4 regions of the Promicromonospora sp. NFX87 genome follow, and region 4 is predicted to be linked to each of the others. Evidence: predicted binding sites of a transcription regulator. Region 4 holds the regulator's gene; each other region holds the start of a gene.
The links. Region 4 encodes LexA, which represses DNA repair genes until DNA is damaged. Its sites were predicted from a motif close to TCGAACANNTGTTCGA; they were not measured.
Positions count from the first base shown of each region.

Region 1: a site for LexA is predicted at 3,137-3,152, ahead of uvrA (excinuclease ABC subunit UvrA). Genes of this name have one in related genera too.
Region 2: a site for LexA is predicted at 1,980-1,995, ahead of ACNYC2_RS09835 (DUF222 domain-containing protein). Genes of this name have one in related genera too.
Region 3: a site for LexA is predicted at 5,199-5,214, ahead of ACNYC2_RS16545 (SAV_6107 family HEPN domain-containing protein). Genes of this name have one in related genera too.

Region 1 covers NZ_CP183413.1:2,134,494-2,141,735, reverse strand. The annotation lists gene ACNYC2_RS09535 (hypothetical protein) at 1-61, shown strand, start outside; gene uvrA (excinuclease ABC subunit UvrA) at 162-3,107, opposite strand; gene ACNYC2_RS09525 (tetratricopeptide repeat protein) at 3,212-5,989, opposite strand; gene ACNYC2_RS09520 (hypothetical protein) at 6,276-6,512, shown strand; gene sthA (Si-specific NAD(P)(+) transhydrogenase) at 6,632-7,242, opposite strand, start outside.
Region 2 covers NZ_CP183413.1:2,209,939-2,217,180, forward strand. The annotation lists gene ACNYC2_RS09825 (alpha-ketoacid dehydrogenase subunit beta) at 1-474, shown strand, start outside; gene ACNYC2_RS09830 (dihydrolipoamide acetyltransferase family protein) at 471-1,859, shown strand; gene ACNYC2_RS09835 (DUF222 domain-containing protein) at 2,062-3,894, shown strand; gene ACNYC2_RS09840 (PaaI family thioesterase) at 4,099-4,539, opposite strand; gene ACNYC2_RS09845 (TetR/AcrR family transcriptional regulator) at 4,544-5,203, opposite strand; gene paaZ (phenylacetic acid degradation bifunctional protein PaaZ) at 5,311-7,242, opposite strand, start outside.
Region 3 covers NZ_CP183413.1:3,686,628-3,693,869, reverse strand. The annotation lists gene ACNYC2_RS16575 (PP2C family protein-serine/threonine phosphatase) at 1-299, shown strand, start outside; gene ACNYC2_RS16570 (sensor histidine kinase) at 296-1,945, shown strand; gene ACNYC2_RS16565 (response regulator) at 2,040-2,459, shown strand; gene ACNYC2_RS16560 (proteasome assembly chaperone family protein) at 2,617-3,546, shown strand; gene ACNYC2_RS16555 (cold-shock protein) at 3,879-4,082, shown strand; gene ACNYC2_RS16550 (spermidine synthase) at 4,166-5,158, opposite strand; gene ACNYC2_RS16545 (SAV_6107 family HEPN domain-containing protein) at 5,259-5,720, shown strand; gene ACNYC2_RS16540 (DNA polymerase IV) at 5,826-7,067, shown strand; gene ACNYC2_RS16535 (DUF3040 domain-containing protein) at 7,174-7,242, shown strand, end outside.
Region 4 covers NZ_CP183413.1:4,006,117-4,013,358, forward strand. The annotation lists gene ACNYC2_RS18010 (DUF5302 domain-containing protein) at 1-43, opposite strand, end outside; gene nrdR (transcriptional regulator NrdR) at 189-659, opposite strand; gene ACNYC2_RS18020 (LysM peptidoglycan-binding domain-containing protein) at 779-1,225, opposite strand; gene lexA (transcriptional repressor LexA) at 1,413-2,228, shown strand; gene ACNYC2_RS18030 (L-lactate dehydrogenase) at 2,313-3,302, opposite strand; gene ACNYC2_RS18035 (ATP-dependent DNA helicase) at 3,312-5,408, opposite strand; gene ACNYC2_RS18040 (carbohydrate ABC transporter permease) at 5,451-6,338, opposite strand; gene ACNYC2_RS18045 (carbohydrate ABC transporter permease) at 6,340-7,242, opposite strand, start outside.

The DNA of each region.
Region 1 (7,242 bases), 1.9 Mb from region 4:
CTCCGGCCTGCCCTCCGGGTTCAACGACGACGTCGACTACATCCAGTTCTACAACGGATGACCCGTCGCTGAGCAGCCCTGAGCACTCATCCCCGGTGACCCTGCAGGGTCACCGGGGATGAGTGCTTCGCCATGACCACCGTGACGCACGAGGACGAACCTCAGGCGGAGGCGCCCGCCTTCGCCTTGGCCGCGCTCTTCGCCGCAGGCTTGCGCTTCGGCTTGCCGTTCGCCGGCGGCAGCACCGGGACCTCGCCGGCCTGGGCGTGCGCCTCGAGGATCTCCGCGAGGTACGTGCCCGTGTGGCTCTCCGGGACCGCCGCGACGACCTCGGGCGTGCCTTGCGCGACGACGAGGCCGCCCCCGCTACCGCCCTCGGGGCCCATGTCGATGACCCAGTCGGCACTCTTGATGACGTCCAGGTTGTGCTCGATCACGATCACCGTGTTGCCCTTGTCGGCGAGCGACTGCAGCACACCGAGCAGGCGTCGCGTGTCCTCGAAGTGCAGGCCGGTGGTCGGCTCGTCCAGCACGTAGGCCGAACGGCCCGACGACCGCTTCTGCAGCTCGGCCGCCAGCTTGACGCGCTGCGCCTCGCCACCGGACAGCGTGGGCGCCGGCTGACCGAGCCGCACGTACCCCAGGCCGACGTCGACCAGCGTGGACAGGTGCCGGGAGATCGCCGGGAACGCCTTGAAGAACTCCGCGGCCTCCTCGATCGGCATGTCGAGCACGTCGGCGACCGTCTTGCCCTTGAAGTGCACCTCGAGCGTCTCGCGGTTGTACCGCGCGCCGTGGCAGACCTCGCACGGCACGTAGACGTCCGGCAGGAAGTTCATCTCGATCTTGATGGTGCCGTCGCCCGCGCACGCCTCGCAGCGGCCGCCCTTGACGTTGAACGAGAACCGGCCCGGACCGTAACCACGGACCTTGGCCTCCTCGGTCTCCGCGAAGATCTTGCGGATCCGGTCCCAGACACCCGTGTACGTGGCGGGGTTCGACCGCGGCGTACGCCCGATCGGCCCCTGGTCCACGTGCACCACCTTGTCGAGCTGGTCCAGACCCGTCACGCGCCGGTGCCGCCCGGCCACCCGTCGCGCACCGTTGAGCTGGTTCGCCATGACGGTGTACAGGATCGAGTTGACCAGCGTGGACTTGCCGGAGCCGGACACGCCCGACACGACGGTCAGCACCCCGAGCGGGAACGACACGTCGACGTTGCGCAGGTTGTTCTCGTGCGCGCCGATCACCGTGACCTGCCGGTCGTGGTCGATCGGCCGCCGCACGGCCGGCACCGGGATGGAGCGCCGCCCGGCGAGGTACGCGCCGGTCATCGACTCCTTCTTCTCGAGCAGGCCCGCGTAGTCGCCCGAGTGGATGACCTCGCCGCCGTGCTCGCCGGCGCCCGGGCCGATGTCGACGATCCAGTCGGCCGCGCGGATCGTGTCCTCGTCGTGCTCGACGACGATCAGCGTGTTGCCGAGGTCGCGCAGGCGGGTGAGCGTGTCGATCAGGCGGCGGTTGTCCCGCTGGTGCAGCCCGATGGACGGCTCGTCCAGCACGTACAGCACGCCGACCAGCCCGGAGCCGATCTGGGTGGCCAGGCGGATGCGCTGGGCCTCGCCGCCGGACAGGGTGCCGGCCGGGCGCTCCAGCGTGAGGTAGTGCAGACCGACGTCGAGCAGGAAGCCGAGCCGCGCGTGGATCTCCTTGAGGACCTCGGTCGCGATCTGCGCCTCGCGCACCCCGAGCACGATGCCCTTGAGGAACTCGGCGGCCTCGCCCACCGGCAGACGGCTGACGTCGGCGATGGACAGCCCGTCGATCTTGACCGCGAGCACCTCCGGCTTGAGCCGCGCGCCGCCGCACGTGGGGCACGGCACCTCGCGCATGTAGGCCTCGTACTTGTCCTTGGACAGGTCGGAGTCCGTCTCGCGGTGGCGGCGCTCCAGGAACGTCACGGCGCCCTCGAAACCGGTCGAGTACTGCCGCTCGCGGCCCCACCGGTTCTTGTACTTGACGTGCACCTTGTGATCGCGTCCGTGCAGGATCGCCTCGCGGGCGCGGGCGGGCAGGGCCCGCCACGGCACGTCCATGGAGAACTTCATCTCCTCCGCGAGCGCCGTCAGCACGCGCTCGAAGTACTCCGAGGACGTCTGCGCCCACGGGGCGACGGCGCCGCCGCGCAGCGTCTGCTCGTCGTCCGGCACGATGAGGTCGGGGTCGACCTCCAGCCGGAAGCCGATGCCCGTGCACTCCGGGCACGCGCCGTAGGGCGCGTTGAACGAGAACGTCCGCGGCTCGATCTCGTCGAGCGCCAGCGTGTGCTCATTCGGGCAGGCCCGCTTCTCGGAGAACTTGCGGGTGCGCGCCAGGTCGTCGACGTCGGCGTCCACGAGCTCGATCATCACGAGGCCGTTCGCCAGGGTCAGCGCGGTCTCGACGGAGTCCGTCAGCCGGCGCTGCACGCCGTCGCGCGCCACGAGCCGGTCCACGACCACCTCGATGTCGTGCTTCAGCTTCTTCTCCAGCGTGGGCGGGTCGGTCAGCTGCACGACCTCGCCGTCGACCCGGGCCCGGGAGAAGCCCTTGGCCTGCAGCTCCTTGAACAGGTCCGCGTACTCGCCCTTGCGGCCGCGCACCACGGGAGCCAGCACCTGGTACCGCGTGTTCTCGGGCAGCTCGAGGATCTGGTCCACGATCTGCTGCGGCGTCTGCGACTGGACCTTCTCGCCGCACACCGGGCAGTACTGGGTGCCCGCGCGCGCGTACAGCAGGCGCAGGTAGTCGTAGACCTCGGTGATGGTGCCGACCGTGGAGCGCGGGTTGCGGTTGGTCGACTTCTGGTCGATCGACACCGCGGGCGACAGCCCCTCGATGAAGTCGACGTCGGGCTTGTCCATCTGGCCCAGGAACTGACGCGCGTACGCGGACAGCGACTCGACGTACCGGCGCTGCCCCTCGGCGAAGATCGTGTCGAACGCGAGCGACGACTTGCCGGAGCCCGACAGCCCGGTGAACACGATGAGCTGGTCCCTGGGCAGGTCCAGGGATACGTTCTTCAGGTTGTGCTCTCGGGCACCCGAGACGACGAGACGATTGCTCACACAGGCATCCTAGGGCGACCCACTGACATTCGCACGCCTGTTCTAGAAATCACGCCGAGATCACACTGCCAGACTCGTCACACCCGCACGGGACCCGCAGGGTCTCAGCGAACCGGGCGACCGTCGGCGACGCCCGACCGGCGCACGCGGGCCTGCAGGTCGAGGGCCCGCAGGAGGTCCTGCTCGTGGGCGTAGGACCCGTCGACGAGCCGGCGCCGTACGTCCACGACCTCCTGGGCGTACTCCGCCGCGGAGTCGAACATCTTCAGGTCGAGGTGCACCGAGACCATGTTCGAGAGCGCGGAGGCGAGACCCGGCAGGTGGAGGTCGGGGCTCCGGCGCGCGAGCTCGCGGCGCACGCGCACGGCCTCCGCCGTCGGCTCGACGCCTTCCTCGGGGCGCCCCGCGTCGATGAGCGCGGCACCGAGGTTGAGCAGCGCGTCGGCGAGGTCCGGCTCGAAGCGTTCGGGGTCGCCCACGGCGAGCAGCCGCAGCTGGGCCACCGCCTCCTCGGTCGGCGCGACGGCGTCGTCGGCCCGGCCGAGCTCCGAGTAGAGCACCCCCAGGTTGGACAGCGAGCGCGCCAGGTACTCCTCGCCCGGGTGCCCCTCCGCCGCCAGGCCGCGCCGGATCGCCACGGCCTCCTGCTCCAGGGGCAGCGCCTCGTCCGGCTCGCCGGCCCGCGAGTGCGTGACCGCGAGGTTCGACAGCGAGGCGGCGAGCATCCTGCGGAACCGGGCGGGGTTCTCGCGCGCGAGCCGCCGGCGCAGCAGGACGGCCTCGCGTTCGAGAGATATCGCCTCGTCCAGGTCGCCGAGCCGGGACCGCACCGCGCCCAGCGACGCGAGCGTGTAGGCGAGCGTCCAGGTGTGCGCGGCGGGATTCTCGCGGGCGAGCTGACGGCGCAGGGCCGCGGCCTCGCCGAGCGGCTCGATCGCCTCCCGGTCACGGCCGAGCGCCGCGTACGAGTTGGCGAGGTTCGTCAGCGCGAACCCGAGCTCCTGCCGGTACCGCTCGGGCGCCTGCAGCACCATCCTGCGGCTGAGCTCGACGGCCTCCAGCGCGAACGCCGGGGCCTCCTCCGGGCGGCTCTCCGTGAGCGTCACCGCGCGGTTGGACAGGGCGGTCGTCAGGAAGACACCCCACTGCCGCGGGTCGCGCCTGACCAGGTTCCGGAGGATCGGGAGCAGCTCCATGAACCGCGCGTCCTCCTCCTGGGGAGGACCCGTGTCGTTCAGGACGACGGTCAGGCTCATCAGGACGCGGGCCAGCTCCGCCTCGATCCAGCCGGTGTCCCGCTCCTCGGCCGTCCGGGCCAGCTCGACCGCCTCGAGCTGCGCGGCCAGCGCGTCCTTCGTCATCCCGGCCCGCCAGTGCGCGACGCCGAGGGCGTTGATCGCCCCCACCAGGGCCGTGCGGTACCGGTCGGGGTCGCCCGCCGCGAGGCGGCGCCACGCGGCGACGGCCGCCTCCAGCGCGTCCAGCGACTCGGCCAGGCGCGCGTCGTCCCTGAGCGCCATGCCCAGGTCGGTGAGCGCCTCTGCCCTGCCCGCCGCGTCCCGGGCCGCTGCCACCGCCCGCTCGGCCCTGTCCACGTCGTCGGTCGACACGTCCATGACGCCGCGGGGCTTGAGCAGGAACGCCGTCCGCAGGGCGCGCGGGTCGTCGCCGTAGGAGTCACCCGCGCGGCGCAGGAGCTCTGCCGCCAGCGCGCCCACCCCCGGCGTCTCCGACAGCTCGATCTCCAGCCTGCGGGCGACGTGGACCACGCGCAGCGCCGCCTTCCGGGACAGGCCCCACGTGCACGAGCCGACCAGGGCGACCGACCGGCCGAACCGGTCGGCGATGAGCACGTCGCCGACGCGGCCGTGCCCGACGGCGTTCGCCTCGAGGCCCACCACCGGACGCTGCAGGTCGAGCAGCCACTGCGTGCCGGCGCGGCCGGACACCCCGGGGACCACCCTGCGCAGCACGTCGCGGAAGCTCGCCGCGTCGTCGGCGCCCAGCAGGCACACGGCGGCCACGACGTCCTTGACCTCGTCGACGGTCAGGTCCAGACCGGCCTCACGGGCCGACCGGGTCCACGAGCTCGCGGCCACCTCCAGGAGCCCGCGCACCGGGTTCAGCTCCGTGGCCGGCACCTGGACCCCTGCCGCCCCGAGGACGGCGAGGGCCGCGGCGGCGTGCAGGTCGATCACGCGGGTCCCGCCGACGGGTTCCGGCATGCGTACGGCGGACGCGCCGGGGTTCTCGACGCCCAGGAACTCGGCGAACGCGGCGGTCGCGGCCTCCAGCACCACGTGGTCCGGCAGGCCGGGCGCCAGCGCGAGGTCCAGCGGGGTCTGCGTCGCGCCGTCCCGCTCGAGCAGCGGCCACAGCATCGAGCCCCAGCGCAGCCGGCGCAGCCACTCCCCCGCGACCCGGGCGAGCAGGAGGACACGGACGCGGCCACGGGCGGGGCGCGCCAGGGCGTCGAGCATCGCGCCGAGGCCCAGCCGGGTCGCCGCGTTGTCCACGACGAAGAGCACGTCGCCCTGCGGCCGTGCGCGCACCGTGGCGGCCTCCCTGCCGCGGGGCACGGGCACGACGGTCCACCCGGACCCGCCCATGCGGCTGCCGAACTCGTTCGCGAGGCGGGTCTTGCCGAAGCCGACGGGACCGACGATGAGCCGCAGGCTGATCGTCGCCGGGCTGTCGGCCCACGTGCGGAGCTCGTCGAGCTCCTGCTCACGGCCCATGAAGGGGACCACTGCCCGGGCCGGGTCGAGCAGCGCGGTCGGCCGCCGGAAGCCGTCCAGCGGCTCGTCCGCAGCAGCCGTGAGCGGGCCGCGGCGGACCACCGTGCGGGCGGCCCGGACCGCGGCGGCCAACCGGGTCGACACCTCCGAGACCACCACGATGAGCAAGTCAACCGGACGAACGTCCAAGACTGCAAGGGGAACGGGAAGACTCGTTCAACCCGTGATCAGAACCGCGCACGGACGAACACGGCGTAACGGTCGCCCGGCCGCTCGTGAACGGCGTCACAGCGCCGAAAGTCACGCACCAGCGTCTCGGTCGATCCGGCATTTCGGACGAAAGTTGCATACCCACCTCGACCACGACATCCTTCCCTCGGCCGGGTGAAAGCCCGGCCGCTCCACGACCGCACTGACGAAAGGCAGGCATGTGAGCCTGAACCTGAACAAGCTCGTCGACAAGGCCTACAAGGACCAGAGCATCGCCGCGATCCTGGCGGCTCCGCCGTCGGCGCTGCTCGGCCTCACGCCGAAGCACGACGAGATGCTCGCCGAGCTCAAGATCAAGACGATCGAGGACCTCGGCAAGTGGCAGCACGCGGTCCACGCGCAGGCGCTCGTGACACTGGCCGATGCCGAGGTCCTCTCGGTGGCCGGCGACAAGTGAGCCTGGCTCACCTGTCGCGATAGACGCACGAAGGCGCCCGTCCACCTCGCGGTGGGCGGGCGCCCCGGCCGTGCCCAGGTCCGCGGCCCCCAGGGGCCGGACCGCTGGACGCCGAACCGCTAGAACCCGAACCGCTCGACGTCCCGCATCTTGTTCGTCGCGTCGAGGGCGGCGACCTTGTAGGCCTCCGAGAGCGTCGGGTAGTTGAACACCGTGTCGACCAGATGGTCCACGGTGCCGCCGGTCGTCATGATCGCCTGTCCGATATGGATGATCTCGGTCGCCCCGGTCCCGAACACGTGCACGCCGAGGATCTTGCGGTCCTCGGTCGAGACGAGCAGCTTGAGCATCCCGTAGGAGTCACCGACGATCTGCCCGCGCGCCAGCTCGCGGTAGCGCGCGACCCCCACCTCGTACGGCACGCCAGCGGTGGTGAGCTGGTCCTCGGTGTCCCCGCAGTAGGAGATCTCCGGGATCGTGTAGATCCCGATCGGCTGCAGCTCCAGCAGCGACGAGATCGGCTCGCCGAACGCGTGGTACGCCGCGAGCCGCCCCTGCTCCTGGGAGGTGGCCGCGAGCGCCGGGAAGCCGATCACGTCGCCGACGGCGTAGATGTGCTCGACGCCGGTCCGGAACTGCTTGTCGACCGGCAGGCGGCCGCGCCTGTCCGCCTCGAGCCCGGCCGCGGCGAGGTCGAGGCCGTCGGTGGCGCCCTGTCGTCCGGCGGAGT
Region 2 (7,242 bases), 1.8 Mb from region 4:
CTCGAGCCGAAGAAGCTCTACTGGGCGAAGGGTGACGTCGCCCTGGGCGGCGACCGCGAGCCGGGCATCGGCACGGCCGTGGTCCGGCGCCAGGGCACCGACGCGACCCTCATCGCCTATGGGCCCGCCGTGCCGGTCGCCCTGGAGGCCGCCGAGGAGGCCGCGCGCGAGGGCCGCAGCTTGCAGGTCGTCGACCTGCGCTCGATCGTGCCGTTCGACGACGCCACGGTCTGCGCGGCCGTCGAGTCCACGGGGCGCGCCGTCGTCGTCGCGGAGGCCGCGGGCTTCGCGAGCGTCGCGTCCGAGATCGCGGCCCGGGTGAGCGAACGCTGCTTCCACTCGCTGTCTGCGCCGGTGCGGCGCGTGACCGGGTTCGACATCCCGTACCCGCCGCCCAAGCTCGAGCACCTCCAGCTGCCGTCGGTCGACCGGATCCTCGACGCCGTCGACGACCTCCAGTGGGAGGACGCATGACCACCACCGCGACCGAGCAGACCTTCCTGCTGCCCGACCTCGGCGAGGGGCTGACCGAGGCCTCGGTGGTGCAGTGGCTGGTCGCGGAGGGGGACGTCGTCACGGTGGACCAGCCCGTGGTGGAGGTCGAGACGGCCAAGTCCGTCGTCGAGGTGCCGAGCCCGTACGCGGGCCGGGTCGGCGTGCTGCATGCCGCCGAGGGGGAGCTCGTCGAGGTGGGCAGGCCGCTGATCACTATCGCTGTCGGGGTGGAGGCTGCTGGGGCCGCCGCTGTGCTGGCGGCCGGGGTGGCCGCCGAGACCTATCGCGAGGAGGAGCGGGCAGGCTCCGGCAACGTGCTCATCGGGTACGGGACCTCTGCGCACCCCGGTTCGGGCCGACGGCGGCGGCCGCGCGCTGGCCGGTCGACGGCGGCCCCTGCCGTTGTGGCGCCTGCCGTCGCTGCAGCTCCGGTCGTCGCTGCGCCCTCGGGTGTCGGCCCGGTGAAGGTCATCTCGCCGATCGTCCGGCGGCTCGCCCGCGAGGCGGGACTGGACCTGCACGCGATCGCGCCGACCGGGTCCGGCGGGGTCGTCACCAGGTCCGACGTGTGGACCGCCATCGAGCGGGCGCGGCAGGCATCGTCGCCGGTTCCGGCGAAGGCACAGGCTCCGGCCGCCGTCGTGCCGACCGCTCCCGCCGCCGTCGCAGCCCACGGCGAGCGGCGCATCCCGCTCAGCGGCTTCCAGAAGACGGCTGCCAAGGTGCTGTCGCGGAGCCGCGCGGAGATCCCCGAGGCGACGGTCTGGGTCGACGTCGACGCGACAGCGCTCTGGAGCCTGCGCGAGGCCGCCCGGACTCCCGACGATCCGGGACCGGGCCTGCTCGCCTACGTCGCGCGGTTCGTCGTCGCCGGACTCAAGGAGTACCCGGTGCTCAACTCCAGGCTCGACGTGGAGCGCGACGAGATCGTCATGCCCGGCGTCATCAACCTTGGCGTCGCCGTCCAGGGCCAGCACGGGCTGGTCGTGCCGGCGGTGCTCGACGCCGGCTCGATGATCACCACCGAGCTCGACGTGGCCCTCCGCGACCTCGTCGCCCGCGCCCGCACGGGCAAGGCGACCACCGAGGAGCTCACCGCAGGGACGTTCACGCTGAACAACTACGGCGGGTTCCGGGTCGACGGCAGCGCGGCGATCATCAACCACCCGCAGGTCGCGATGCTGGGCCTCGGCCGCATCATCGACCGCCCGTGGGTGGTCGACGGCGAGATCGTGCCGCGCAAGATCACGCAGATGTCCTTCGTCTTCGACCACCGCGTCTGCGACGGCGGGACGGCGGCGGGCTTCATGCGCTCCGTCGCCGACGCCATCGAGAACCCTGCGGCGGCGATCGTCCGTCTTTGACGGGGTCTCTGCCTGTGTGTCGCTGAGCTGTGGCGCCCAGCGGCGCGGTCCGCGAGGTCCGAGAGCCGTCCACCTGCTGCGGTGAAGAGTTATCCACAGATTTGATATCTGGCAAGCGGATCGTACGAATGTTCGAGATAATAGGTACAGCGAGGAAGTCAGAACTAGAGGCAAGTGATCGAGTCGGGCGGGGGTGGGAACGGTGGAGCAGACGACGAACAACGGACCCGCCGGTGGCCTGCCTGCAGCGGCCTCGATCGAGGACGTGCTGGCCCGGATCGAGAACGAGATAGACCACCTCACCGCCCTGACGGACCCCGAGACCCTGACCGGGTGGGACGCCCCGACGGTCACCCGGCTGGCCGAGGCGCATACCCGGATCCGCCAGCTGACTGGCCGGTTGGACGGGGTCCGCTACACCCTGCTGCCCCGGATCGAGAACGAGGGCTCGTGGCGCTCGGGTGGCGCGGCCCGCACGTTCACGACCTGGCTCCGGCTGCGCGAGGGGATCTCCGCGTCGACCGCGGGTAAGGACATGACGATCGCCCGCCGTCTCGCCACTGCGCTGCCCGTGACGCGGGAGCGGCTGGTCGCCGGAACCCTGGGTGTCGACCACGCCCGCGTAATGACCGAGGTCGCACCCACCAGTGAGACCCGTACCGACGCACTGGCGTGGTTGATCGATAACCGCACGGGTCACACCACCACACCGGAACAGTTCGTCCAGTCCGTCGCGGTCGACTTCCCCGACCCAGTAGACGACCCCGACGGGTCACGTACCCGTGAGCTGGTCACCCAGGTCCTGGAGACCGCGATCACGGAGGGGACCTTGGTCACGGGTGAGGGCGTCGTCCTGCGTGAGGCTGGTGTGCTCAATGCGGACCAGTTCCGGAAGGTGGCCCGCCGGTTCGCGACCATCATCGACCCCGACACCGACGACCTCGACGACGACAAAGCCGCCCAGGGCGAGTTCCTGGACCTGGCCAAGACGTTCGGCGGGTACCACGTCGCCGGGTTCCTCACCGACGAGCACGGCCTGCAGCTCACGACCGCGATCAACGCGGTCCTGGGCGCACCGTCAGCGGAAGACACCCGCACCACGACGCAGCGCCGGGCACAAGGCCTGGCTGACGTCGCCCGGGTGGTGCTGGACACCAACCAGGCCTCCCCGGGTGCGGCGATCGCGCCGCACCTGAACGTCACGGTGTCCTGGAACGAGTTCGTCACCCAGGTCACCAGGACCCGGGACGGCCTGTGCCTGACCTGCGGCCAGGCCACGCCAGCACGCGGCAACCGCCCGGGCGTGGGTCCGAGCATGCCGGGCACCAGCACCAGCACCAGCACCGGCACGAGCACCGGCACCAACAGCGGCACCGGCACGGGTGCGGGTGCGGATGTCGGTGCAGGGCCGGTGAACACCGGCCCAACGGCCGGAAGCTCGACCGGTAGCCCGGCGGGAAGCCCGAGTGGAAACCCGGGCGGGAGCCTCACCGGAAGCCCGGGTGGAGGCTTGGGTGGCTGGAGCGCCGCGGCTACGACCGTGTCCGGGTTCTTGTCCTCCGGTGGTCCGGTGTTCACCGAGACCGGCGGTCGCGCACCACGAGCACTCGTGCGCCGCCTGGCGTGCCACAGCGCGATCACCCGGATCGTGTTCGGACCCGACGGCGCCGTCCTGGACGTCGGACGCGCCCAACGCACCGTGTCGGGACAGATGCGCCGTGCCGTCATCGCCCGCGACCAGCACTGTGTCTACCCAGGTTGCGATCAGCCGCCGTCACGGTGCGAGGTCCACCACGCGATCACCCACTGGGCCGACGGCGGCGACACCTCAGTGACCAACAGTGCGTTGCTGTGCTGGTACCACCACCAGCTTGTCGACACCAAGGGCATCACCATGCACTGGACCGGCAAGGCCACCACCGACACCACGGCCGGTGCTCTGCTGGAGACCGGGTGGGCCTTCACCGACGCCCGCGGGCACCGCATCCGTCTACCCGAGTCCATCGAAGCCACACCACCAGCCGATGCCGCCTGACTGAGCGACCGACTGTCTGACCGACTGTCGGACCGACTGACCGACTGACCGACTGACCGACTGACCGACTGACCGACCGACTGACCGACCGACTGCCTGACCCAACGGGCGGACCCGGCGGCTCCGCCCAGCCGGGGAGCCCCGTCGGAAGGGCGGGCAACTGGCGACGTATTCAGGTCCGTCGGCAGTACGACCCGAAGCGTGTCAGCGCGGCTCGATCAGCTGGTTGGTGATGCGGGCCGTGCAGATGCGGCGGCCCTGCTCGTCCGTGACGACTATCTCGTGGGACGTGATCGTCCGGCCGAGGTGGACCGGCGACGCCGTGCCGGTGAGGGTCCCGTCCGTCGCGCCTCGGTGATGCGTGATGTTCAGGTCCACGCCCGCGCACACCTTGCCCAGCGTGCTGGCGTGGATCAGCGCGCACCATGATCCCAGCGCCTCGGCGAACGCCGCCGTCGCGCCGCCGTGCAGGCGGCCCAGCGACTGGGTGTTGCCCGCCACCGGCATGGTGGCCACCACCCGCTGCGCCGACTGCTCCAGCACGCGGATACCCAGCTTCTCGTCGAGGGTGCCCAGCGTGATCGTCCACGGCTTCGTCGCCTCGCCACCGGTCGTCGGATCGCCGGTCATGCGGTCGCTGGTCATGCCGTCACCGTACGACGCCGTCCCGCACCGGCCCCAGGCCCTCGAAGAGAACGCTGGAGATCGTGCTGGCCAGCGCGTCGGCGGGCAGCGGCCCGCCGGGCCGGTACCAGTCGGCGAGAGAGTTGACCATGCCGAAGATGAGCCGGCTGATGACCTCGGGGTCGACGTCGTCGCGCAGGTCGCCCTCCGCGGCGGACTGCCGGACCAGCACGGCCAGGCGTTCGTCGATGTGCCTGCGTCGTTCCATCGCCGAACGCTCCAGGTCGCTGTTGCCGCGGACGCGCAGCAGGAGCGTGACGGCGGGCAGGTTGTCGGCGAGGATGCGCACGGCCGCCTCGACGGTGGTCCGCAGGCGGACGGAGCTGGGCTCGCCGTCCGTCGCGACCGACGCCGCCTCGACCGCCTCGCTCAGTCCCTCCAGCGCCTCGTCGAGGGCGGCCGCGAGCAGCGCCTCCTTGCTGACGAAGTGGTGGTAGACCGCCGACTTGGTGACGCCCAGCTCGGCGGCCAGGTCGCTGATCGACGTCGCGTCGTACCCGCGCTGGTTGAAGAGCGCGATCGCCGTCCGGAGCACCGCCTCGCGGTCGTGACCGGGGCGCCCGCGCGGACGGCGGACGGGCGCGCCCGCCGACATCGAGTCTGCCGCCGTCGCATCTGTGGTCATGGCGTCATCGTCCCAGACGAGGGAGGTCTGGCCGTGGAAGCGACCCCAACACACTGCACGCGACACGCCGACGGAGGCGTGCAGTGTGTCGGGGCGGTTCCGGGTCGTCAGCCGTCGGTCCCGCTGGCAGTCTTGGCGACCAGCGTCAGCACGTCGTACGTCGCCACCAGCTCGTCGTCCTGGTTGGTGACCGTCGCGTCCCAGCGCACCTCGCCGTAGTCGGCGGAAGATCGGGGCGTGATCTGCTTGACGGTCAGGCTCACCCGGATGGTGTCGTCCACCTTGACAGGGGTGAGGAACCGCAGGCCGTCGACGCCGAAGTTGGCCAGCACCGGGCCCGGATCCGGGTCCACGAACAGGCCGGCGGCCAGGGACACCACCAGGTAACCGTGCGCCACGATGCCGCCGAAGAACGGGTTCGCAGCGGCGGCCTCCGGGTCCGTGTGCGCGTAGAACGTGTCCCCGGTGAACTCCGCGAAGTGGTTGATGTCGTCGAGCGTGACGGTCCGCGTCGCCGTCTCGATGGTGTCGCCGATGCGCAGCTCCGCGAGCGACTTGCGGAACGGGTGCACGCCGTCGAGCACGCGGCGCGAGCCCGTGGTCCACCGGCCCGTGACCGCGGTGAGCATGTCGGGGGAGCCCTGGATCGCGGTGCGCTGCATGTGGTGCAGGACGGCGCGCACCCCGCCCAGCTCCTCGCCGCCGCCGGCGCGGCCCGGGCCGCCGTGCACGAGCATCGGCAGCGGGCTGCCGTGGCCAGTCGACTCGGCGGCGTCGTCGCGGTCGAGGATCAGCAGCCGGCCGTGCCAGGGGGCGAGCCCGCGGGCCACCTCGCGCGCGACCTGCGGGTCGTGGGTGGCGAGCGAGGCAACGAGGCTGCCCCGGCCGCGAGCGGCGAGCTCGACCGCCTCGGAGACCGACCCGAAGGTGAGCACCGTGGCAACTGGTCCGAACGGCTCCACGTCGTGCGGCTCGGCCGCGCCGGGGCGGGCCCGGAGCAGGACGGGGGAGAGGAAGGCCCCGCGTTCGGCGTCGGCGCCCACGACGTCGACGTGCGCCGGGTCGCCGTACACGATGTCGGCCGAGGTGCGCAGCGCCTCGATGGCCTTACGTACCTCGTCGCGCTGGCCGAGGCTCGCGAGCGCGCCCATCCGGACGCTCTCGTCGGCGGGGTCGCCGACGGTGATCCTGGCCAGGCGGGCGCTGATCGCCTCGACCACCGCGTCGGCAACCGGCTCCGGGACGATGACGCGCCGGATGGCCGTGCACTTCTGGCCGGCCTTGACGGTCATCTCGGTGACGACGCCCTTGACGAACAGGTCGAACTCGGGGTCCTCGGCCGTCACGTCGGGGCCGAGGATCGAGCAGTTCAGCGAGTCGGCCTCGACGCCGAGGCGGACGCCGCGGTGCAGCACGGTCGGGTGCTCGCGCAGGATCGCGGCGGTGTGCGCCGAGCCGGTGAACGCGACGGCGTCCTCCTCGCCGAGCTCGTCCAGCAGCGTGCCCGCGCTGCCGCAGACGAGCTGCAGGCTGCCCTCGGGCAGGATGCCGGAGGCGATGATCTGCCGGACCACCGCCTCGGTGACGTACGCCGTCTGGCTGCCGGGCTTGACGATGCTGGGCAGGCCCGCGAGGAACGCGGGGGCGAGCTTCTCGAGCATGCCCCAGACGGGGAAGTTGAAGGCGTTGATCTGCACGGCGACGCCGGGGCGCGAGGTGTACAGGTGCTGGCCCACGAAGGTGCCGCCCTTGCCGAGCGGTTCGAGCGCGCCGTCGAGCACCACGGTGTCGTTCGGGAGCTCGCGCTTGCCCTTGCTCGCGAAGCTGAACATCGTGCCGATGCCGCCGTCGATGTCGACCATCGAGTCGCGCCGGGTGGCGCCCGTGCGGAGCGAGAGCGCGTAGAAGTCGTCCTTGAACCCGCTCAGGTGCAGGGCGAGCTCCTTGAGCAGCGTCGCCCGCTCGTGGAACGTCAGCCGCCGGACGGCGGGGCCGCCGACGTCGCGGGCGTGGGCGACCAGCGCCGCGAAGTCGAGGCC
Region 3 (7,242 bases), 320 kb from region 4:
GGCTCGTCGAGGCCGCGGTCGGGGCCGACCCGAAGGGCACGCCCGTCCTGGCGCCCAGCGCGCACGGACGCATGCCGCGGCTCGGGGCGCACGGGCTGCGCAGCGTCGTGGAGCGAGAGATGGACCAGGGCACCGACGAGGTGGTGACCCGCGTGCTGCGCCGCGTCCGTGAGCTGCACGGCGGCCCCCTCGTCGACGACGCGGCCCTGCTCTTCGTCGGCTGGGCCGGCGCCGGGGCGACGGGGCCGCCGGAGCGGACGTCGACGCTCGCCGACTCGGTGGAGTGGTCGCGCGCATGACGCTGGTTCCGGACGAGCACCGGTTCACCGGTGTGTCCATGCGACGCCGGCTCGCCCGGCTCCTGGGTGCGGTCGCGGCCATGCTCATCATCGCGCTCGCGGTCGCGGTGCTGGCCCTGGTCCAGTCGCGCAGCCTCGACGCCAGGGCAGACGGCCCGTACACCCGCGCGCTGGTCGACGGCGAGCGCGCCTCGCTCGCGCTGGGCGACGCCGAGGCCTCGCTGCGCGCCTACCGCGCGACGTGCGACGACGCGGCGCTCGAACCCTGGACCCGGGCGGTCGGGTCGAGCGGCCGCATCATGCTCCTGGCCGACGTCGAACGGCGCGAGCTCGCGTCCGACGCCGAGGTGGCGCTGGCCCACGAGGAGGCGGTGCGCCGCACCGACGCCTGGTTCGAGGAGTACGCCGAGCCCGTGGTGGCGGCCGTCGAGGCGGCGCCGGCCGGCCAGATGGCGTGCCGGATGGAGCTTCTCGGCACGGCGCCGGCATCCGCCGAGGGCGAGGCGCTCTACGACAGCGCCCGCACCGCCGTCGTGCAGTACCTGGCCGAGCTGGGCGCGCAGCGCGACGAGATCATGGAGACCCGGGCCGTCTGGGAGCAGCTGCTGCTGGGCGCGGTGGTGGCCCTGGTGCTCGTCGTGGTGCTCATGGGCACGATGATGTGGCTGGCCCTTGAGACCTGGGTCATCCGCCCGCTCACCACGCTCACCGCCGGCGTGCGGGTGGTCAGCAGCGGCGTGCTCGGCCGCGAGATCCGTCCGGTGGGTGCGGGGGAGGTCGCCCTGCTCGCCATGCACGTGGAGACGATGCGGCGCGAGCTGGTGCACCAGGTGGAGGAGATCCGGCTGTCGCACCAGGAGGTCGAGAACGCGCACGGCCTGCTCAGCGAGCAGGCGCGCGAGCTCGAGCGGTCCAACCGCGACCTCGAGCAGTTCGCCTACGTGGCCTCGCACGACCTCCAGGAGCCCCTGCGCAAGGTCGCGAGCTTCACCCAGCTCCTGCAGAAGCGGTACGGCGGCTCGCTCGACGACCGCGCCGACCAGTACATCGAGTTCGCGGTGGACGGCGCCAAGCGCATGCAGCGCCTCATCCAGGACCTGCTGAGCTTCTCGCGGGTGGGCCGGACCGGGGTGCCGCGCGAGGACGTGGAGCTCGAGGCGGTGCTCGCCGGCGCGCTGTCCGAGCTGTCCGAGCGGGTGGTGGAGACGCAGGCCGAGATCGTCCACGACCCGATGCCCGTCGTGCACGGTGAGCGTGCGCTGCTGCAGCAGCTGTTCGTGAACCTGGTGGGCAACTCGCTGAAGTTCCGCGACCCCGAACGGGCGCCCAAGGTGCGCATCGAGGTCCGGAGCATGCGCGCCCACTGGGAGATCTCCGTGGTCGACAACGGCATCGGCATCGACGCCCAGTACGCGGAACGGGTCTTCATCATCTTCCAGCGGCTGCACCCGCGTGACGAGTACGCGGGCACCGGCATCGGCCTCTCCCTGGTGAAACGCATAGTCGAGTACCACAAGGGCCGTATCTGGATCGAGCCGGCGGCCGGCGGCGGCACCATCGTGCGGTTCACCCTGGCCAGGCGGCAGGGGCAGCCCGGCGGAGGGCGCCTTTCGACCGAACGTGCGCAGTCGACTACGCTCGGATGAGGCGGCCTGACCAGGGCCGACGGCGGGTCGCGACGACGGGTCCCGTTGTTGCCGAATCCAGGGGACAGGTACGGGCGTGAGCGGTCACAAGGTGATGGAGATCCTCCTGGTGGAGGACGACCCGGGCGACGTCCTGATGACCCGGGAGGCGTTCGAGGACCACCGTGTGCCCAACAACGTCTCGGTGGTCGGTGACGGCGTCAGCGCGCTCGAGTTCCTGCGCAAGCAGGGGCCGTACGCCAAGGCCCCGACCCCGGACCTGGTGCTGCTGGACCTCAACCTGCCGAAGATGGACGGCATGGAGGTACTCGCGGTCGCGAAGGGCGACCCCATGCTGCGGCACATCCCGGTGGTGGTCCTGACCACGTCCGACGCGCAGGAGGACGTCGTCGGGTCGTACTCGCTGCACGCCAACGCGTACGTCACCAAGCCCGTCGACTTCGACCGCTTCATCGACGTGGTCCGCCAGATCGACGAGTTCTTCGTCTCCGTGGTGCGTCTGCCCGGTCGGTAGGGGCCCTGCGCTCGGTGGGGTTCCGGGACTCGGTAGGGTTCCCGCGACGCTGAGGGCGTAACGGGAAGACACAGGGCCGTCGCGGCGTTGGACCTCAGCAGAGCACCCGGTCATATCGGGTGATCGCCGAACCACCCCGACGAGCGAGGGAGCGCACGTGCTTGACCCCCAGGGCATCTACGACGTCGACGAAGCAGCGGTCGAGCGCACGCTGGGTCGCAGCGTGCCCGGAAGCACCGACGGACCTGTTCTGCTGCACGCGGTCCGCGGGTTCGTGGACGCGGGCAGCGCGGGCGACCTCGCCGTCGAGCACCTCGTCGACGAGTTCCGCGTCGAGCGCCTGGTGACGTTCGACGTCGACCAGCTGCTCGACTACCGCTCCAAGCGGGCCACCATGACCTTCGACTCCGACCGCTGGTCGGACTACCAGGCGCCCTACCTCGCGATCGACCACGTGACCGACGCCGAGGGCACCGGCTTCCTGCTGATGCACGGCGCCGAGCCGGACCTGCAGTGGGAACGCGTGGTGGCCGGCGTGATCCAGCTGGTCGAGCGCTTCGGGGTCAGCCTCGTCGTCGGTATCCAGGGCATCCCCATGGGCCTGCCCCACACGCGCCCGCTGTCCCTGACCGCCCACGCGACGCGGCCGGCCCTCGTCGACGACTACACGTCGTGGTTCGGCAGCGTGAAGGTGCCGGGCTCGCTGGCCGCGCTGCTGGAGTACCGGCTCGGCGAGGCGGGGCACGACGCGATGGGCTTCACGGTCCACGTGCCGCACTACCTCTCCCAGGCGCAGTACCCGCCGGCGACCGTGGTGGCGCTGCACCACACGGAGCGGGCCACCGGGCTCGACCTGGCGATCCCCAAGCTGGAAGAGGCAGCCACCGACGCGAAGATCGAGGTGGAGAAGCAGGTTGCCGACTCGGCCGAGATCGCGGCCGTGGTCAAGGCGCTGGAGGAGCAGTACGACGCCTTCGCCCGTTCCGTGGGTCGCCCGAGCCTCCTCGCGGAGACCACCCCGATCCCCAGCGCGGAGGAGCTCGGCGCGGAGTTCGAGCGGTTCCTCGCACAGCAGAACGGCGACTGATCCGGGAATCCCGCGGGGGGCGCGCACCGAGCAAGAGGTCGCGCGCCCCCGCGGAACCGCAGGTCTGAGCCGCACAGCGGACGCCTGAGTCGGAGGCTGAGGCGCACACCGGCTCCGTTCGAACAGGCAAAAAGGAGCCCGGTGTGTCATAGCTGCGGCAGAAATGTGCCTGTTCCGTGGCACATTTGAGTGGTACGTGCCACACTGGCGCACGTTGCAGTGACGTACCAACGCCACGTCCGCCGTGTCGTGAGCAAGCGGGGAAAGCATTGCGGCACGGGGGTGGGCATCGGGCCCGCCGTCGGTTCCCGGACGGAAGGTCGAAGGACAGCATGGCGCAGGGTTCTGTGAAGTGGTTCAACGCGGAAAAGGGTTTTGGGTTCATCGCCCAGGACGGCGGCGGCGCCGACGTCTTCGTCCACTACTCCGCGATCCAGTCCAACGGGTACCGGTCTCTCGAGGAGGCCCAGCGGGTCGAGTTCGAGATCACCCAGGGTCCCAAGGGTCCGCAGGCGGAAGCAGTAGTCCCGCTCTGAGGTATCTGTGAAAGGCCGCCACCCCTCGGGGTGGCGGCCTTTTCGCGTCCTGGGCGGGGGTTCGCTTCCGTCGGGCGACCGGGTCAGGGCGCGGCGGTCTCCAGCGGTGCCGCCGTCCCGGCGAACGCGGTGGCGTCGTCGCCCACGAGCAGGGTGGCCGGCACCGCGAGCGTGCGCAGGGCGCGCCCCAGACGGGCCTCACGCAGGTCGGGGCGCACGATGTCGCCGTCATGCGCTGTGCGGGCCTCTGCGGCCCCCTGAGGCACGTTGTGCGGCTCTTCGCCGTGGCGGGCGGGGTCGTGGCGGGCCGCCGGAGGGTCCTTCGGCAGCTCCCGGACGGCGGCGAGGACCAGGTTGCCGTAGCGGCGGCCCTTGAGGATCGCGGGCTCGGCGACGGCGGCGAGCCGGCCCGAGGAGGCGGCGTCCGGCCCGAAGGCCTGGGCGAGGCTCGCGACCTCGCGGCGGGCGGTGGTCAGGGGCGGCTTGTCGGCGCAGTTGACCAGCAGGACGCCGCCCGGGCGGAGCACGCGGTGCGCCTCGGCGGCGAACCCGGTGCCCACGAGGTGGGCGGGCGTGCGGTCCCCGGCGAAGACGTCGCGGACCACGACGTCGTAGGACTCGTCGCGGGCGGACGCGAGTGCCCGCCCGGCGTCGTCGGCGCGCAGCCGCAGCAGGGGTGAGCGCGGCAGGGCGAACCACTCGCGGACGAGCTCGAGAAGCCGCGCGTCGAGGTCCACGCCGAGCTGGCGTGAGCCCGGCCGTTCGTGCTCCACGTGCCTGGCGAACGCGCTGCCGGCGGCACCGAGGTGCAGCACCTTGAGCGGTCCCGGCGGCAGCAGGGCGACGAAGGCGGCCATCTGCTGCATGTACTCGAAGTCGAGGAATCCCGGGTCCGACAGGTCGAGGCTGGAGCTCGGCACGCCGTTGACGTGCAGCGTCACGCGCTGCGGGAAGTCGGGGTCGCGAACCACCTCTGCGGTGCCGGTGCTGATCGGCACGGGGCCGACGGGCAGCTCTGCGGTGAGTGTCAGTGGTGCGGAGGAGGATGGGCTGCGTCGGGCGGAGCGGCGGGCCATGGGGACAGTCTCTCCCGGGTCGGCGGCTCGCTTGACAGAATAGAACGTATGTTCGATAGTGTCGCACAAGGGGTTCGATCGGAGGTTCGAGATGGGCACCATGCACTCTCAGAGCGCGCGGGACGTCGTGTCCGCGCGGATGCTCGTGCCGGTCCCGCCAGGCGTCAGCGCCCTGCTGCGCAAGGCGGACGCGGAGCTGGCCGAGGCTGCGCGTTCGGCAGACCCGGGGGACCGGTTCGTCCACGCGCACCTCGCGGCGATCCGTTCGGCGGCCGCCGTTGTGGCGCTCCGTGGGCGACCGTCGGCGCGTTCCGGTGCGCGGACGGTGTGGGACATGCTGGCGCACGCCGAGCCGGAGCTGGCGGCCTGGTCCGGCTACTTCGCGGCGGGGGCGTCCCTGCGGGCTGCCGTCGACGCGGGCCGCCCGGAGCAGGTGGAGCCCGCCCGGGCCGACGAGCTGCTCGCGTGCGCCGAGGACTTCCGGGACGAGGTGGCGATGCTCGTGGACCCGCAGGCCGGGTTCTCCGCGCAGCGCCTGACCCTGGTGCCCGAGGCGTCGTAGCAGGCGCGTACGCGGCCGGGCGGGTGTGTCCCGCCTGGTCGATACTCGGAGCGATTCTCGGAGCGCTGAGCAAGCACCGAGCAACAGCAAGAACGGAGCACGTTCGTGAGCAAGGGGCCGCGGTCAGCGGCGGCGAGACGCAACTGGGGATCGGACGAGTCCGGCTGCTCGGTGCTGCACCTGGACATGGACGCGTTCTTCGCGTCCTGCGAGCTGGCTCGCCGGCCCGAGCTGCGCGGGCTGCCGGTGATCGTCGGTGGCCAGGACCGCGGGGTCGTGCTGGCGGCGACGTACGAGGCCCGCGCGTACGGTGTGCGGTCCGCGATGCCGATGACGCGGGCCCGTCTGCTGTGTCCGCAGGCCACCGTGATCAAGCCTGACCACACCCTGTACCACGACGTGTCCCGGTCGGTCATGGGCATGCTCCAGGAGGTCACACCGCTCGTCGAGCAGATCAGCGTGGACGAGGCGTTCCTCGACGTGAGCGGTGCCCGGCGGCGGCTCGGCCCGCCCACGGTGATCGGGGCCGCGCTGCGCCGTCGTATCCAGGCCGAGCACGGCCTGACGGCGTCGGTGGGCATCGCCCGGAACAAGTTCGTGGCGAAGCTGGCCTCGACGCACTCCAAGCCCGACGGGCTGATGCTCGTACCCGTCGAGGCCACGGTGGACTTCCTGCACACGCTGCCGGTCGGCGCCCTCTGGGGTGTCGGCGAGAAGACCGAGAAGGCCCTCGCCGCGTGGGGCATCACCACGGTCGAGGAGCTGGCGCACACGGACCTGGCGAGCCTGCAGACCGCCGTCGGGCGGGTGAGTGGCGCGCACCTGCACGACCTCTCGTGGGGTCGCGACCCCCGTCCCGTCGTGCCGGAGCACCGGGAGCACAGCATCGGGGCCGAGACCACCTTCGGCACGGACCAGGACGACACCGTGGCGGTCAGCCGGCGGGTGCTCGAGCTGTCCGACCGGGTCGCCGCCCGTATGCGCCACCAGGGCGTCATGGCGCGCACGGTGTCCGTGAAGGTCCGGTCCAGCGACTTCGCCACGTTCACCCGATCGCGAACGCTGGAGGGGCCCACCGACGTCGCGCGGGACATCTACCTGGTCGCTCGGGAGCTCGTCGCGGGGGTCGATCTGGGCGGGCTGCCGGTCCGGCTGGTCGGTGTACGGGGTGAAAATCTCCAGCAAAGAGATGGTTCCACGCAGCAGCCGACGCTCGAGGAAGCGGTCGATCCGCGCTCCGGAGCCCAGCGAGAGGCTGAACTTGCGCTCGACGCTGTGCGCGAAAAGTTTGGGAAAACAGCGATCGACCTGGGTGTACATCACAAGAACGGCGCGCATCGATACTGATCTGCCCCTATAGTCGCTGGTATGCCCGGGATGTCGACTACCAACGACGGCCGGGTCGTCCTATCCTGGAAGGGACACTGTTCCTTTGCGAGATCCGGGGGTCTCGATGCCTCTGTCCGAGTACGAGCAGCGGGTGCTGGAGCAGATGGAGCGTGCTCTGACGTCAGACGACCCG
Region 4 (7,242 bases):
CCTTGGTCTCGGCTACCTCGGCATTGGGCTTGTCGTCCGTCACACCGATCACCTCCTCTTGTTCCGGGGGTCCCTCGATCGGGTCCGTCGTCGGCCCCAGCCTGCACCACGGCACAGCCAGGTGCCAACATTTTTGGATTCCACCGAGGCAACTCCGGCCGACGACGGCGCGGCGGCCCCACGACGCCCTATGCCTGGGCGGCCGCCCGCTCGGCGCGCTCCGCACGGAGCGAGGTGATCGCGCTCTCGAAGTCCTCGAGCGAGTCGAACGACTGGTAGACGCTCGCGAACCGGAGGTAGGCCACCTCGTCGAGCTCGCGGAGCGGGCCGAGGATGGCGAGGCCCACCTCGTACGCGTCGATCTCCGCGCTGCCGTTGCTCCGCAGGGTCTCCTCGACACGCTGGGCCAGGATCGCCAGGTCGTCGTCGCTCACCGGGCGCCCCTGGCACGCCTTGCGCACACCCGCGGCGACCTTGTCGCGGCTGAACGGCTCCGTGGCGCCGGAGCGCTTGACCACGGACAGGCTCGCGGTCTCCACGGTGGTGAACCGTCGGTTGCAGTTCGGGCACTGCCGTCGGCGCCGGATCGACAGGCCGTCGTCGGCGGTCCGCGAGTCCACCACACGCGAGTCGGCGTGGCGACAGAACGGGCAGTGCATGCTCACTCCTGCGTGGTCGACCATCGACCGGAGGCCTCCGGTCGCGCCCCGACCGTAAGCGGGCAAACCACCCCCTTGCAACATAGCCGCAACATTCGTCGGCGAATCGAGGCCTTTCGTCACTCCTTGGGCAGGAGCAGCAGCTCCCCGACGCGCAGCGTGCCGGTCGACATCTCGTTCAGCTCCTGCAGCCGGCCGACCGCGTGCCGCACGTCCTCGCCGGGCCTCGCGACCTCCTGGGCGAAGCCCCAGAGCGTCTCTCCCGGCTGCACGGCATGCACCCGGACCTCGGTGGGTTCTCCCGGGGAGCTGGCGACCGCCGTCGCCCCCCACGTGACCATCGGCGCGAGCAGGAGCATGGCCAGCAGCACGAGGACCACGCGGCCACGCCGCGTGAGCCGCAGGCCGGCCAGGCCCAGCCGGTCGGCGATCGTGCGCCCTTCCGCCGGGGCGTACGCACGGAGCGCAGCCGGTCCGGCCGCCGGTGCGTACGCCCGGCCATACGACGGCGCATACGCCTGTTCATACGTCGGGGTGTACTGCCGCAGCGGGATCACGTCCCCCATGGCCCCTCCTCGAGGTGCAGAGCTTCTGTCGTTCATACAAGCGTTCGTCGAACGCCCGTACCATTGTGTAGCACGGGACACCGTCCATGTCGAGACACGCTCGAACATTCGTTTGAGCCGAGCGCGTTTGTGACCTAGAGTGGGTAGCGCACAGGAGAACATTTGTCGGAACGGGAGGGGCACGGGCATGACGGGACGGGACGGGACCAGCGACACGAGAGCCGTCGACACGGCAGCCTCCGGCGTCGCCACGCTGGACACGCCGGCCGACAAGGCGGTCGCTGACGTGCACACGATCTCGCCGACAGACCGCCTCACCGAACGGCAGCGCCTCGTGCTGGACACGATCCGGCAGTCGTTCGAGACGCGGGGCTACCCGCCGTCGATGCGTGAGATCGGCGAGGCCGTCGGGCTGGCCAGTCCGTCGAGCGTCAAGCACCAGCTCCAGATGCTCGAGAAGAAGGGCTTCCTGCGCCGCGACCCCAACCGGCCGCGTGCCATGGAGCTCGTGGAGCCGATGGCCGAGCAGGTCGACAAGCCGACCCGCGGCGAGATCCACTGGCCCGAGCCGCGCCGTAGCGGCCAGGTCCACTGGGGCGGCTCGGTGCCCGACGACGCCAGCACTCCCCCGCCGTCGTACGTACCGCTCGTGGGCCGTATCGCGGCCGGTGGCCCGATCCTCGCCGAACAGGTCGTCGAGGACGTGTTCCCGCTCCCCCGCCAGCTGGTGGGTGACGGCGAGCTGTTCCTCCTCAAGGTCGCCGGCGACTCGATGGTCGACGCCGCGATCTGCGACGGGGACTGGGTGGTCGTGCGCCAGCAGAACGTCGCGGAGCAGGGCGAGATCGTCGCCGCCATGATCGACGGCGAGGCCACGGTCAAGACGTTCAAGCAGACCGACGGTCATGTGCTGCTGCTGCCGCAGAACCCGGCTTACGAGCCGATTCCCGGCGACGAGGCCCAGATCCTCGGCCGCGTGGTCGCCGTCCTCCGCAGCCTCTGACAAGACCGCGAAGTAGAGCGCCTGTCCGCCCTGCGCAACGCTCAGCGTGCGTAGGGCGGACAGGCGCTCTACTTCGCGGTGCCGTCAGAAGCCGAACCGCCTCTGCACGGCCCGCACGTTCTCTGCCGAGGCACGAAGGCCCGCCAGCTCGTCATCGGACATCGGCACCCGCACGTTGTCCGTGACACCCCGCCGGTCCACGAGCGACGGCACGGACAGGCACACGTCGCTGATGCCGTGGTAGTCGTCCAGCAGCGAGGACACCGGCATGATCCGGCCCTCGTCCTTGAGCACCGCCTCGATGATGCGGGTAGCGGCCAGGCCGACGGCGTAGTTGGTCGCCCCCTTGCCGGAGATGATCCGGTACGCGGAGTCCACGACCTCGCGGTGCACCTCCGTACGGACCGCCGCGTCGAGCGGCGGCTTGCCGCCCAGCGGCTCCCAGTCGAGCAGCGGCATGCCGCCGATCGACGCCGAGCTCCACAGCGCGATCTCCGAGTCGCCGTGCTCCCCGGCGATGTACGCGTGCACGTTCCCCACCGCCACGCCGCAGCGCTCGGCGAGCACCACGCGCAGCCGGGAGGAGTCCAGGACCGTACCGCTGCCGAACATCCGCTCGCGCGGCACTCCGGAGATCTTGAGCGCCGCGTAGGTCACGACGTCCACCGGGTTCGTCACCATGACGTACGTGGCACCCGGCGCGACCTCGACGAGGCCGGGCAGGATGTCGCGCATCAGCCCGATGGTTCCCTCGGCGAGGTCGAGCCGCGTCTGCCCGGGCTTCTGCTTCGCCCCTGCGGTCACGACCACGACGTCGGCTCCCGCGCACACCGCAACGTCGTCCGAGCCGATCACCTGCGCCTGGGGCGTGAACATGAGGCCGTGCTGGAGGTCGAGCACCTCGGCCTCGACCTTCGCCCGGTTGACGTCGTGCAGGGCGATGGTCCGCGCCGAGCCCCGCGCGAGCGCGGCGAAGGCCAGCGTGGAGCCCACAGCGCCCGCGCCCACCACCGCGAGCTTGGTGGTACGGGCATTGGAGGGACGTACGGCCGGGATGTCCGAAAGGGCTGCCATGCCCCCAGGTTAGGTGTCGAGCCTCGCCAGCGCGGCGCGCACCAGCGCCGAGTCTGTGGTCGGCCAGAACCCCGGCATCGAACGGGTGAGGAACGAGGCGTAGCGCGCGGTCGCGAGGCGCGGGTCCAGGACGGCCACCACTCCCCTGTCGTCCATGCTCCGCACGAGACGCCCGGCACCCTGCGCGAGCAGCAGCGCCGCGTGCTGCGCGGACACCGCCATGAACCCGTTGCCGCCCGCCTGCTCCACGGCCTTGGCGCGGGCGGCCTTGACCGGGTCGTCGGGGCGCGGGAACGGGATGCGGTCGATCAGCACGAGCTGGCACGACGGCCCGGGCACGTCCACGCCCTGCCACAGGGACAGCGTGCCGAACAGGCAGGCCTCCGGATCCTCGGCGAACTCGCGCACGAGGGTGGGCAGCTGGTCGTCGCCCTGCGCCAGGATCGGGAAGTCGAGCCGCTCCCGCATGGCCTCCGCCGCCGCGTTCGCCGCACGCCGGGACGAGAACAGGCCGAGCGTGCGGCCGCCGGCGGCGGTGATCAGCTCGGCGATCTCGTCGAGCTGCGCCTCCGTCGTCGGCTCGCGGCCCGGCGCCGGGAGGTGCCGCGCGATGTACAGGATGCCCTGGCGCGGGTAGTCGAACGGGCTGCCTGCGTCGAGGCCGTGCCACGGCGGGGCGTCCTCGCCCTTGAGGCCGAGCGTGCCGGCCACGGCGTCGAACGTGCCACCCAGAGCCAGCGTGGCCGAGGTGAAGACGCCCGTCGCCTCGCCCAGCAGGTGCATCCGGATCAGGCCCGCCACGTGCAGCGGCGCGGCGTGCAGCCGCGTCACGTTGTCGGCGAACCCGCCCCAGTTGTTGTCCGGGCGCGAGCACCACAGCACGTCGGCGGTCGTGTCCTGGAACGACATACGTTCCGCCGTCTCGAAGAGCTGCAGCATGGCGCCCTGGGCCATCTTCAGGCCGGGCTCGGGCTGCGCCGGAGCCTGTCCCTTGCCGCCGCCCGCCTCCGGCTTCAGCGTGCTCAGCACCTCGCGGGCGGCGTCGCGCACCGCGCCGACCGCCAGGCGCAGCTCGTCGGGCAGGCCGTTCGGGAACCGTTCCGCCGGGGCCGTCACCAGCAACGTCCCCAGCGCCTGCGCGGCGGCGTCCAGGGCGTCAGTGTTGGTGCCCGCGTGCCGCCGTGCCAGACGTGCGGCGTTCTCGACCGAGGCCATGGACAGGTCGACGGTCGCCGAGGACGTGACCCGGTCCGTGAGCTCGTGCGCCTCGTCCACCACCACGACGTCGTGCTCCGGCAGGATGCCCGGGCTGCCCGTGGCCGCGATGCCGAGCATCGCGTGGTTGGTCACCACCACGTCGGCCTCCCGGGACGCGGCGCGCGCCTTGTCGGGGAAGCATTCGGCGAGCATCGGGCACTTGCCGCCCAGGCACTCCATCGCCGTGACCGAGACCTGGCGCCATGCCCGGTCCGGCACGCCCGGCACGAGGTCGTCGCGGTCGCCCGACTCCGTCTCGTTCGCCCACTCGTGCAGGCGGCGGACGTGGTCGGCGAGCGTTGCGCCGTCGTCCCTGCGCCGTCCGCGAGCGCCGCCCGAAGCCGCGGGCTCCTCGGTGCGCGGGTGGTCCTCGCCGCCGGGCAGGTCGAACAGGGTGGGCTCGTCGACCGGGTAGCCGCCGCCGACCTTGTGCACGCAGAGGTAGTTGTGCCAGCCCTTGAGCAGTGCGATCTTCGGTTCGCGCGGGAGCTGCGGCGTCACGGCCTTGGCCACGAGCGGCAGGTCGCGCGTGATGACCTGGCGCTGGAGGGCCAGGGTTGCCGTCGAGATGATGACCTTGCTGTCGGCGGCGACCGCGTGCCGGACGGCGGGCACCAGGTAGCCGAGCGACTTTCCGGTGCCGGTACCCGCCTGGACGAGCAGGTGCTCACCCTTCTCGATGGCCTCGCCGACGGCCACGGCCATGCGGTGCTGGCCGTCCCGGCGCCCACCACCCAGCTCACCGACGGCGAGGTCGAGAAGCTCCTCGACATCGGGAATGTCGGTGGTTTCGGGAGGCGCGTCGGAAAGGCTGGTCACACGCTCGATCCTAGGCCGGACCACCGACATGCACCCCATCTCGTCCACAGGTGCCGGCGGCCGGCCGAGGGGTTATCCCTTCACCGCGCCGCCCAGTCCGGCGCCGCTGAGGAACAGGCGCTGGAAGGCGAGGAAGAGGGCGATCGGCAGCACCGTGGAGATCGCGAGCGCCGCGAGGAACACGTCGAGCTCCAGGTAGGGGGCGATGGCGGGCAGCCGGACGGAGAGCGGCTGGTTCTCCGGGTCCGGGAGCACGAGCAGCGGCCAGAGGTAGTCCTTCCAGGCGGCGATGACGGCGAACACCGAGACGACGCCGAGGATGGGCTTCGACATCGGCAGGACGATGCTCCACAGCAGCCGGAAGGGTCCGGCGCCGTCGACGCGGGCGGCCTCGAAGATCTCGCGCGGGAGGCCGTCGAAGAACCGCTTGACGAGCAGGACGTTGAACGCGCTGGCGCCCATGGGCAGCCAGACCGCCCAGAACGTGTTGAGCAGGCTGATGTGGACTATCGGCACGTCGAGGATGGTCAGGTACAGCGGTACGAGGAGCACGACGGACGGCACGAAGAGCGTCGCGAGCACGAGAGAGAAGATGACGTTGCCGTACCGGGGCCGCAGCACCGACAGCACGTAGCCGCCGGTGGTGGCGACCAGGATCTGGAAGAACCAGGCCCCCACCGCCACGATCAGCGTGTTGACGAAGTAGTGGTCGATCTCGGCCCGGTTCCACGCCGTGGCGAGGTTGGCCCAGTCGATGCCGGTGGGAAACAGCCCGAGCGGCTCGCGCAGGGTCTCCTGCGTGGGGGTGACGGCGGCCTTGGCGAGCCAGAGGATCGGCCCGAGCCCGACGACGACCAGGGTGACCAGCAGGCCGCCCTGCAGCACGCCGAGGGAGGTCCGTACGCTCGGCCGGCGTCGGTCGTGGGTCGAGACGATGCCGCGTTCGATGGTGGCTGCCATGTCAGCTGCTCCAGGGTCGGGTCACGCGGAAGTACACCGCGGAGAGGACTGCCAGGACGCCCGCGAGCATCAGGCTCAGGGCGGTGGCGGCCCCGTAGTTGCCGCCGAGGCTGCTCCCGAACGCGTAGTCGTAGATCAGCATCAGGATCGTGAGGGTCGCGTTGTTGGGGCCGCCCCCGGTGAAGAGGAACGGCTCGAGGAACACCTGCGAGGTGCCGATGATCTGCAGGATCAGCGTGATGAAGAGGACGCCGCGCAGCTGCGGCAGCGTCACGTGCCAGATCTTGCGCCAGACGCCCGCGCCGTCGACCTCAGCGGCCTCGTAGAGCTCGGTCCGCACCCCGACGAGCGCGGCGAGGTAGATGATCACCGTCCCACCCGCCGCGGCCCAGGTCGCCTCGAGCACGAGGGAGGGCATCGCGCTGCCGGCGTCCTGCAGCCAGGGGTAGGGGCCGAGCCCTACCCAGCCCGCGATGGTGTTGAACACGCCGGTGTCCGAGGCGTCGTAGAAGAACTTCCACAGCAGCACCGCCACGACGGGCGGCACGACGACGGGCAGGTACGCCAGCGCGGAGAAGAGGCTCCGCATCCGCCGCACCTCGCTCATCAGTACCGCGGCGGCCAGCGGCAGCGGGTACCCGAAGACGAGCGCGAGCAGCGCGAACCACAGCGTGTTCTGGACGGCCTTGCCCAGCAGCGGGTCCTGCAGCACGAACACGAAGTTGTCGAGCCCCACGAACACGGGAGCGGTGACGAGGTTCGTCTCCTGGACGCTCATGACGAGCGCGCGGCCGATCGGGAACCAGGAGAAGACGCCGAACACGAGGATCATCGGCAGAGCGATGATCAGGGTGCTCAGACCGCCCTCGCGCAGCCAGTCCTTGGGCGTGCGACGCCGGGTGCG